DNA from 3 places in the Arthrobacter sp. UYCu723 genome. Region 2 is predicted to be linked to each of the others. Evidence: riboswitches for the same ligand, from Rfam matches in the RefSeq annotation. Region 2 holds a riboswitch; each other region holds the start of a gene.

Region 1 (3,265 bases), 1.3 Mb from region 2:
GCAGCCCGGGCCGCATCGCCAGGATGCCGGCGAGCGCCAGCCGCTGCTTCTGGCCGCCGGAGAGGGCCGAGGTCGGGTGGTCCAGCGGCAGCCGGCCCAGCCCGACGTCGTCGAGCGCTTCACCGACCCGGGCCCAGATCTCCGCCGGGGGCACGGACAGGTTTTCCGCCCCGAAGGCGACGTCGTCACCGAGACGGGAGAGCACCACCTGCGTCTCCGGGTCCTGCTGCACCAGCCCGGCCCGGCCGCGCCGGGCCCGCGGCGGGGCGCCGTCGATCAGCAGGCTGCCGGTCTCGTCGGAATCCTCTGCCGTGTTGTCGCCGAGGGCGTCGGCTGCGTTGTCGCCGAGGACCCCGGCCAGTGCGTGGAGCAGCGTCGATTTGCCGGCGCCGGAAGGCCCGAGCAGCAGCACCCGCTCCCCGGGACTGATGTCCAGGTCCAGCCCGTTGACGGCGGGCCGCGGCCGGCCGGCGTGCCGCCAGCCCCAGCCGCGGGCCGTGACCGCGGCCGGGCGGACGCCGGCACCTGGTGCCGGCATCAGGAGAACACAGGCTCCGTGGCGGCCTTGCGCGAGGCGAACGAGCTCAGCACCCCGGTCTTGGCGAGACCCCGGGTGGCGAGCCAGGACAGGGCGCCGGCAATCACGGCGGCGGAGACGGACATGAAGATGATGTACGCCAACTTGTCCCCGGCGGCGTAGGCGATGTTCCAGCCCCACGGCGCGAAGGAGTCATTCAGGGCGCCGAACAGTCCGGCACCGGCACCGGCCAGCAGGGACACCGGCAGGTTGAACTTCTTGTAGACGAACGCCGCGAAGACGAGCTCGGCTCCGAGGCCCTGGAGCACGCCGGAGATCAGGACAGTGGTGCCGTATTGCGAGCCCATGATCAGCTCGCCGGTGGCAGCCACCGTTTCGCAGAACAGTGCCGCCCCGGGCTTGCGGATGATGAGCATGCCGAGCACGGCGGGAATCATCCAGCCTCCGGCGTAGAGCCCTGTCAGCGGCGGATACAGCGCGTTGACCGGGGCTGAAATCAGATTGGCGCCCTGGGACCAGGCCCAGAAAATGACGCCACCGGCAACCGCGATCAACGCGGCCACCACAATGTCCACCACACGCCAGTTGTAGCCGCGCCGGTTGAGCGTCGGCTGAGCAGAAATGTCAGTCATGTCGTCCTCCTGAGGAACAGGAGGGGAGAGTGCGCCGGCCGGCCACGGCTTCCGCCGCCCAGCCGGGCACTCTGAGAACTCGACTCCCTTTCGCCGGTACTAACCGGATCAGGTTCGAGGGTCTGCGGCTGTCCGCACTCTCAGCGCCCACCGGTGGTTTTCCCTGGATTCCTCCAGCGATGCCCGACGGCGGCGCTCCCCTGTCGTATATAGAATCGCCCTTGTGGGCACTGTCCAGTTTACACCCGGCGGGACCGGCTTCCCGTGCCCAGCTGTCACATTCCGGGCGGTGACCGCACGGCGCGGCCTGCACGGCCGGGTCCAACCGTCAGGGCCGGGACGCTAGGCTGGGGGAAGCCCTGTTCCCTCCCGCAAGGAGTCCGAAGAATGAACATCTTCATCAAACTGCTCGGCACCGGCATCAGCCTGCTCGCCGGGTACGTCGGCACCAAGCTCGTCGACACCGTCTGGGAAAAGTCCACCGGCAACAAGCCGCCCAAGGGCCACCACGACGACATCCCCACCACGCTGCGCTCGGCCCTGACCTTCGCGCTGATCTCCGCAGCGGTCAGCGCCATCATCCAGGTCCTCGCCAACCGCGGCACCCAGCGCGCCATCACCCGTTTCGCCAAGTCCCAGGACATCGTCTAGGCGCATCGTCTAGCACCGGTCACCGGCGGCCCCGGCCACCGCCTTCGGTCCAGGTCACCGGCGGTTCCGGCCGCCGCCGTCGTCGGCTGAGTCGTCGTCGAAACCGCTCTTGCCCGCGGCCTGCTGCACCACGGCCTCCAGCTCATCGGCACTGAGCAGCTCCGGATGGAGGTGCTTGGTGCGGTAACCGGCCCGGCCCACCATGTGGGCGGACACCGGCACGGTGAGCAGCTGGAAGATCCAGGCCACCACGAGCACCGGCCACACCCACCAGGTGCGCATCTGCAGGCCCACCGCGCAGAGCAGCAGGAACAGGCCGAGCACCTGCGGCTTCGTGGCCGCGTGGATCCTGCTCATCAGATCGGGGAAGCGCAGCAGGCCCACGGCCGCGCCGAGGGACATCAGCGCGCCGACCACCATGAACGCGGCAGAGACGGCGTCGATCACGGTATCGCCGGAGAACGTCTCAGGATTCACGGGCATGCCCCCGCCGGTCGGCGACGAACCGGGCCACGGTCACCGAGCCGATGAACCCGATGATGGACACGGCGACAAGCAGCATGAGGTTGTTGAGGTGCCGGTTCACCGCCATGTCGATGCACAGCGCCGCACCCAGAATGGCCAGCAGCACGTCGGCGGCGAGCACCCGGTCCAGCAGCGAAGGGCCCCTCGCGATCCGGATGATCGCCCCCGCGGCGGCCAGGGACAGCACCACGGCGGTCACGGTCAGGACAAGCGGCATCATGCGCCCACCTCCTGGTTGAGGGCGGACAGTTCGTCCTTGGTGCCCATGATCCGGATCAGCCCGGCCTCGGTGTCGCGGACTTCCTTGCGGAGCTTGGCGGCGTCCTCGGCGTTGCGGACGTTCACGCCGTGGATGTAGAGCGTGGACGTGGACCTGTCCACCTCCACCACGAGCGAGCCGGGGATCAGCGAGATCACGTGCCCGGTGGCGGTCACCAGCAGGTCCGAGTGGCTCCGCAGCGGGACGGCGACGACGGCGCTGATCACCTTGGGGCCCTTGGCCACGGCAAGGTAGAGGACCTGGAAGCTCGCTGCCACGACTTTGACCAGAAAGGTCAGGGCAAAGGGGATGGCGAGGAGCCCGTTGAAGCGCCCGCCCAGCTCCACCGGCGGCAGGTAGAACAGCCTGGCCACGACCACGGCGACGAGGGCGCCGAAAAGCAGGTTGCCCGGGCTGAAGTCCTGCCAGAGGGCGCCCCAGACAATCACGAGCCAGACCAGCAGCGGGAGTTCCTGCCGCAGTGAGATCCGCTTCCGGCTCATTTCTGCACGCCCTGCTGGGCAGGCTGCTGGGCGCCCTGCTGCTGGGCGGGCTGCTGGGCGGGCTGTGCCAGGGCCGGAACCGGCGTGTCCCCGCCGAGGACGGCCCGGATGTAGGCGGTGCGGTCCAGCATCTCCGCGGCGGACTGATCCGCCACCT
Region 2 (3,265 bases):
CGGATTCCTCGGTGAGGAACTGTTCGAGGTAGCGCTGCGGCGGCAGGGCCAGGCTGTCCATCACAACGTTCTTGCCCTCCCAGGACCACGCCTCGCGCGGACGGTCCCAGTACAGCTCGATGCCGTTGCCCTCGGGATCGTTGAAGTAGAAGGCCTCGCTCACGAGGTGGTCCGCGCTGCCGGTGAAGGACTGCGGCTCGAACTGGGCGGCGCTGGCCACGGTGGCGGCGAGGGACGGCTGGTCGTCGAACAGCAGGGCGGTGTGGAAGAGGCCGGCCTCGCCGCGCGAGGGGAGGCTGAGTCCGGGCGCCGGGGCGAGGTGGACCAGCGGCTTCTGCCGGCGTCCAAGGTAGAGCCCGCCGTCCTGCTCGGCCACGATGTCGAGGCCGAGGGCGCGCTGGTAGTAGTCGGTCATGAGCTTCATATCGCCGACCTTGAGCATCACTGTGCCCATGGTGAGTGCGGCGGGAAGAAGATCCTGGGTGCTGGCTTCTGCAGTCATTTGATCGCTCCGGTGCTTCAGCGGCCACCGACCTTCGATGACCTTACATAGAGTAAATTACTTGAAGCTTCAATTTATTCCTAATGGCCTGGTTTGTCCCTGCCGGACCGGCTCTCCGCGCAGCACGATGTGTTTCAGCTGCCGCAGCGTGTCCAGGCCGCTCCGCGGATCGTCGGCGCAGACCAGGACATCGGCGCTGGCACCTTCGCTGATCGCGTCGGCACCCAGCCAGGCGCGGGCGGCCCAGGCACCGGCGTCGAGGGCTGCCCGGGCCGGAAGACCGGCATCGTGCAGGGCCTGGATCTCGTCAACGATCCGCCCGTGCTTGATGACGCTGCCGGCGTCCGTGCCGGCATAGATGGCCACCCCTGCTTCGAAGGCCTCCAGGATGCGTTCGCCGCGGCGTTCCCAGAGTGAGCGCATGTGCGCGGCGTAGCGGGGGAACTTTGTGTCCGCCCGCGCCGCGATGGCCGGGAACGTCGCGATGTTGATGAGGGTGGGGACGATCGGCACGCCCTGTTCGACGAAACGAGGCAGGTGCCGCGGAAGCAGGCCGGTGCCGTGTTCGATGCAGTCGATCCCGGCGTCGAGCATGTCATCCAGGGTGTCCTCGGCGAAGCAGTGCGCCGTCACCCGGACGCCTTCATCATGGGCGGCCTGCACGGCGTCCTTGAGCTCCCGGCCCGGGAAGCCCGGGGCGAGGTCACCGGCGTCGCGGTCAATCCAGTCCCCCACGAGCTTGACCCAGCCGTCGCCGGCGCGGGCCTGCTTGCGTACGGCCTCCACCAGCCCCTCCGGCTCGACTTCGACGGCGAAGCCGTGCAGGTAGCGCCGGGTCCTCGCGATGTGCCGGCCGGAGCGGATGATGCGTGGCACGTCGGCACGCCGCTGCAGCCAGCGGGTGTCGTGCACGGCGCCGGCATCGCGCACCAGCAGGGCGCCGGCGTCTCGGTCGGTGATGGCCTGCGCCTCCGCCACCTGTTCCGCGACATCCCCGCCGGGGCCGAGACCGATGTGGCAGTGCGCGTCGACCAGCCCGGGGATGACCCACCCGTCCAGCACGAGGTCCGGCGTGTCGGCGGGCCGGCGGAAAGTCAGCAGACCGTCGACGGACCACAGGCCGTGGTGTTCCCGGTCCGGCCCGGTGAGGATGGGGCCGCTGAACTCGATGATGCTGGTCATGGCTTAAAGCCTAATCCTCATGGCGATCCGCCGGCCCAGGTGGTCCAGTCCGAGTTGCGCTTCGTGGGCGCGGGGGGCCGCCAACTCCGGTCCCCGTCAACACCTGTGGTAGCTTCGTCTACGACCACACGGGTGCCCTTGCAGGGGCTGAGATCGGGCTGATGCAGCCTGCGACCGTTGAACCTGTCCGGGTAATGCCGGCGAAGGAAGTGAGTATTCCCGTGAATACGCAAGAAACACAGTTGATCCCTGCCAAATATGAGACTGTCCAGGAAACACAGTCGCTGAAGTCCCATTCTTTGGCTTTCACCACGGACGAGGAACACGGCATCCGCGTTCCGGTGACCGAAATTGCCCTGGAGGATTCCCCCGGCGGGGTGAAGAATCCGCCGTTCACGATATACCGGACGGCCGGCCCCGGAAGCGATCCAGTGGTCGGCCTGGAGCCGTTCCGGTCCGAATGGATAGAATCCCGGGGCGATACCGAGCCCTACGGCGGCCGGGAACGAAACCTGCTCGACGACGGCAAGTCCGCGGTGCGCAGGGGCGCCGCGTCTGCTGAGTGGAAGGGTGCACAGCCGGTGCCCCGCCGCGCCGTCGACGGCAAGACGGTCACCCAGATGCACTACGCCCGCCAGGGGCACATCACGCCTGAGATGCGGTTCGTGGCTGTGCGGGAGAACTGCGATGTGGAGCTGGTCCGCAGCGAAGTGGCCGCAGGCCGCGCCATCATTCCCAACAGCATCAACCACCCCGAATCCGAGCCCATGATCATCGGCAAGGCCTTCCTCGTGAAGATCAACGCCAACATCGGCAACTCGGCGGTCACCAGCTCCATCGCCGAGGAAGTGGACAAGCTGCAGTGGGCCGCCCAGTGGGGCGCGGACACGGTGATGGACCTTTCCACCGGGGATGACATCCACACCACCCGTGAATGGATCATCCGCAACTCCCCCGTCCCGATCGGGACGGTGCCGATCTACCAGGCGCTGGAGAAGGTCAACGGCGAGGCCAATGACCTGACCTGGGAGATCTACCGGGACACGGTGATCGAGCAGTGTGAGCAAGGCGTGGACTACATGACCGTCCACGCCGGTGTGCTGCTGCGCTATGTGCCGTTGACCGCCAACCGGGTCACCGGGATCGTGTCCCGCGGCGGAGCGATCATGGCAGGCTGGTGCCTGGCCCACCACGAGGAAAACTTCCTGTATACGCACTTTGACGAGCTGTGCGAAATTTTCGCCAAGTACGACGTCGCGTTCTCCCTCGGTGACGGTCTGCGGCCAGGGTCGACGGCGGACGCCAACGACGCCGCCCAGTTCGCCGAACTGGACACCCTGGCCGAACTTACCAAGCGGGCGTGGAAATACGACGTGCAGGTCATGGTCGAAGGCCCGGGGCACATCCCCTTCCACCTGGTCCGTGAAAATGTGGAACGCCAGCAGGAGCTGTGCGACGGCGCCCCGTTCTACACGCTCGGGCCGCTGGTCACGGATATTGCGCCCGGGTATGACCACATCACCTCGGCGATCGGCGCCACGGAGATTGCCCGCTACGGAACCGCGATGCTCTGCTACGTCA
Region 3 (3,265 bases), 130 kb from region 2:
CCAGGAACTGCGCATGGAGTGTTGCGCCGACCTCGGCATACAGCCAGAAGCACGGCAGGGCGGCTGCGACCAGGACGCCGTAGCTGCCGGAGACCGTGGCGGCCAGCAGATGGTCCACGTAGGATTTCGTGACGGGGCCCAGCTTCACCTCCACGGCCCGTGTGCTGAGCCAGTTCCGGTGCAGCTCCGATTCGACTTCAAGGCACTGCTGCGCGGAGCGGGCCCAGAAAAGCTGTTCGGCTTCGGAAGGTGCGATGGCTGCCGCCCGGGCCAGCACCCGCGAGTAGCCATTGAGATAGAGGGCGTCCTGGGCCAGATAGTAGGCGAAATCCTTCTCGGCCAGCGTGCCGTCGGCCAGGCCCTGGATGAACGCCAGGCCATAGATCGCGTCAAGGTCCGCCGCGGCACTGTTCCCGAGGGCAGCGGCGAACTCCCCCTCGTCCGGAACGCGGTGCCCGGTATTCATCTGGTCTGTGCCGCCCTGGTCTTCGGTCAGATGCTGCACGTGGTGGAAATGGTGCACCGGACCGTTGCCCGTTCCGACGTCGAGGCGGTCCGAGGCACGCAGCGCACCCGTCAGCCAGGGCTTGACCTCGCGCAGCGCCGCCTCCCAGTCCCCCACCCGGGCCTGCACCGTGGCCAGCGCCGAGGACAAGGAGCATCCGGTGCCGTGGCTGTTGCCGGTGGGCACGCGTGCGCCGGTCACCACCACCGTCTCCTGGTCCAGGAGCCCCACTGTGTTGACGAGCGCATCGGGGCAGCCGTCGTCGTCGTTGTGGTCATCTCCACCGGCGCTGCGGCCCAGATGGCCGCCCTTCACGAGTACCGTCGTGCCGGTCAGGGCGGCGAGCCGTTTGCCCTGGTCAAGGGCCTCGGCCCAGTCGGCTGCGACGGGTTCCCGGAGGAGGATGGCCAGTTCGGCGAGATTGGGTGTGACCAGGTCCGCGAGGGGCAGCAGCGCGTGCAGGGCGGCCTCCGCCGTTTCCTGCAGGAGCCGGTCGCCGCTCGTCGCCACCATCACCGGATCCAGGACCACGACGCCGGGCCGGGCCTGTTCAAGCCAGCCGCGGACGGCAGCGATCACGGTGGCGTCCCCCAGCATGCCGATTTTGACGGCGTCGATGCCGATGTCCCCGCTCAGCGCGTCCAGCTGGGCGGTCAGGAACGACGCCGGCGGAACGTGGACGGCGCTGACGCCGCGGGTGTTCTGGGCCGTGAGGGCCGTGATCGCGGCCATGCCGTAGCCGCCGTGCGCGGCAATGCTTTTCAGGTCGGCCTGGATCCCGGCGCCGCCGGAGGGGTCCGAACCTGCAATAGCCAGCACCCGCGGGATCCGGCGCCCGGCGCGACGCGGCACGGAGGGCAGAAACGGTGAAGTCAGAACAGGTGAAAGCAGAACAGGTGAAGCCACGAGAGACATCCCTTCGCCGGTGCTAACCGGACAGGTTCGACGGGTTTGGATCTCAGCCGGCTCGATGCGCGGCACCCCGTGTCAGTCCTACAGCCTAGTCCGAATCGCTTAACGAAGTCACGGGGGCGGCCCGGGCCTCAGCGTATTGCTACGCCGAGTCCCGGATCGCCCCCGCGGTCACGCGGAACTGTCCCGTACTGCCGGGTTGTCAGAGCTCCGAAGCCGGGACGCCGACGCCGAGGATGATCGGCTCGTTCGCTGCCGGCCTGGCTGCTGCCTTGCCCACTGGCTTGCCCGCGGACGCGGCCGGGGCGGGCGCTTTGGCCACGTGCACCGATCCGGCCGCGGCGGAGGCCGCTGCCTCGCGGTGTTCAGCCGCCTCGTGGTGTTCAATGGTCGTCTCGTTCGCTGCACCCTGGGCGCGGCTGGCGCTCCGGTTGCGGCGGACTCGGCGGCCCCGGGAGGTGCCGGCTTCGAGCTCCGTCCTTGCCGGGACCACGGCCGGGGCAGGGGCCTTGGCAGCCTGAGTCCGGTCCACGGCGGGCCTGGCTTCATCGGCTTCGCCCAGGTTGGCGAAGGCCTCGGTCAGCAGGTCGAGGGTGAGGGCAGGAGACGGTGTCTCGTCGGCGTGCTCAACGAACGGCAGGGCGACCTGCTCGCCGCCGAAGGTCAGCACGGCCGCGGGACGTCCGGCTGCCTCCTCTGTCGCGGCAAGCCGCGCGGCTGCCTCGACGGCGGCCTGGCGGGCCTCCGCCGCGTGAGCGGATACCGTCTCGCCGTCGTGGAGGTGCGCGGCATGCGCGGCGGCTGCGATGTTTGCCAGTGCGGCACGGGTCGCCTCTGCCTTGGCATGACGCTCGGCCTCGGTAGGCTCCGGATGGACGGCTGAGGCTGCCGATGGGGCGGACTCCGGCATTCCCTGGCCGCCCTTGCCGCGGCGGCGGCTCTTGCGTTCGGTCCGGGGTGCCGGCAGGTTCTCGGTCCGCGGGACATGGTGCTCGGCGGCCACGACGTTGGCGCGGCGGTGCTCCACCGGCTCGTCGTGCGTGACGATGCCGCGGCCGTCGCAGGCTTCACACTGTTCGCCGAAGACTTCCAGAAGCCCGGTGCCCATCCGCTTGCGGGTCATCTGCACCAGACCCAGGGAGGTCACCTCGGCCACCTGGTGCTTGGTACGGTCGCGGCCCAGGCACTCCACCATGCGGCGCAGCACGAGGTCTCGGTTCGATTCCAGCACCATGTCGATGAAGTCGATCACGATAATGCCGCCGATATCGCGCAGCCGGAGCTGCCGGACGACTTCCTCTGCCGCTTCCAGGTTGTTCTTGGTGACGGTTTCCTCGAGGTTCCCGCCGCTGCCGGTGAACTTGCCGGTGTTGACGTCCACCACGGTCATGGCCTCGGTCCGGTCGATGACGAGGGAGCCGCCGGAAGGCAGGAACACTTTGCGGTCCAGCGCCTTGTGGATCTGCTCGTCGATGCGCCAGGCCGAGAAGATGTCCGCGTCTTTGGTCCACTTCTCGAGCCGGCCCACCAGGTCGGGTGCCACGTAGGTGACGTAGGCCTCGATGGTGTCCCAGGCTTCCTCGCCGGAGACGATCAGCTTCGAGAAGTCCTCGTTGAAGACGTCACGGACCACCTTGATGGTCAGGTCCGGTTCGCCGTAGAGCACCTCGGGGGCGAGGACCTTGGTCGACGTCGACTGGCTCTCGATTCCTTCCCACTGCGCGCGCAGCCGGTTGATATCGTGCGTCAGCTCCTCCTCCGAGGCGCCTTCCGCCGCGGTGCGGACAATGACGCCGGCATTCTCCGGCAGGCGGTCCTTGAGGATCCGCTTAAGGCGGTTGCGTTCGA

Evidence for each region. Region 2 has a riboswitch for thiamine pyrophosphate ahead of thiC (phosphomethylpyrimidine synthase ThiC). Riboswitches for the same ligand answer to the same signal wherever they lie in the genome.
Region 1: another riboswitch for thiamine pyrophosphate. It lies ahead of ACVWZ8_RS09725 (ECF transporter S component); the one in region 2 lies ahead of thiC (phosphomethylpyrimidine synthase ThiC).
Region 3: another riboswitch for thiamine pyrophosphate. It lies ahead of ACVWZ8_RS16575 (bifunctional hydroxymethylpyrimidine kinase/phosphomethylpyrimidine kinase); the one in region 2 lies ahead of thiC (phosphomethylpyrimidine synthase ThiC).

Annotation. Positions count from the first base shown of each region.
Region 1 is NZ_JBSSBW010000001.1:2,070,565-2,073,829, reverse strand. Features, by position in the region: gene ACVWZ8_RS09730 (ABC transporter ATP-binding protein) at 1-538, opposite strand, end outside; gene ACVWZ8_RS09725 (ECF transporter S component) at 538-1,170, opposite strand; TPP riboswitch at 1,238-1,382, opposite strand; gene ACVWZ8_RS09720 (DUF4235 domain-containing protein) at 1,558-1,821, shown strand; gene mnhG (monovalent cation/H(+) antiporter subunit G) at 1,876-2,298, opposite strand; gene ACVWZ8_RS09710 (monovalent cation/H+ antiporter complex subunit F) at 2,288-2,566, opposite strand; gene ACVWZ8_RS09705 (Na+/H+ antiporter subunit E) at 2,563-3,108, opposite strand; gene ACVWZ8_RS09700 (Na+/H+ antiporter subunit D) at 3,105-3,265, opposite strand, start outside.
Region 2 is NZ_JBSSBW010000001.1:3,409,248-3,412,512, reverse strand. Features, by position in the region: gene ACVWZ8_RS15900 (VOC family protein) at 1-502, opposite strand, end outside; gene ACVWZ8_RS15895 (amidohydrolase family protein) at 572-1,684, opposite strand; TPP riboswitch at 1,803-1,910, shown strand; gene thiC (phosphomethylpyrimidine synthase ThiC) at 1,906-3,265, shown strand, end outside.
Region 3 is NZ_JBSSBW010000001.1:3,536,141-3,539,405, reverse strand. Features, by position in the region: gene ACVWZ8_RS16575 (bifunctional hydroxymethylpyrimidine kinase/phosphomethylpyrimidine kinase) at 1-1,420, opposite strand, end outside; TPP riboswitch at 1,403-1,500, opposite strand; gene ACVWZ8_RS16570 (Rne/Rng family ribonuclease) at 1,620-3,265, opposite strand, start outside.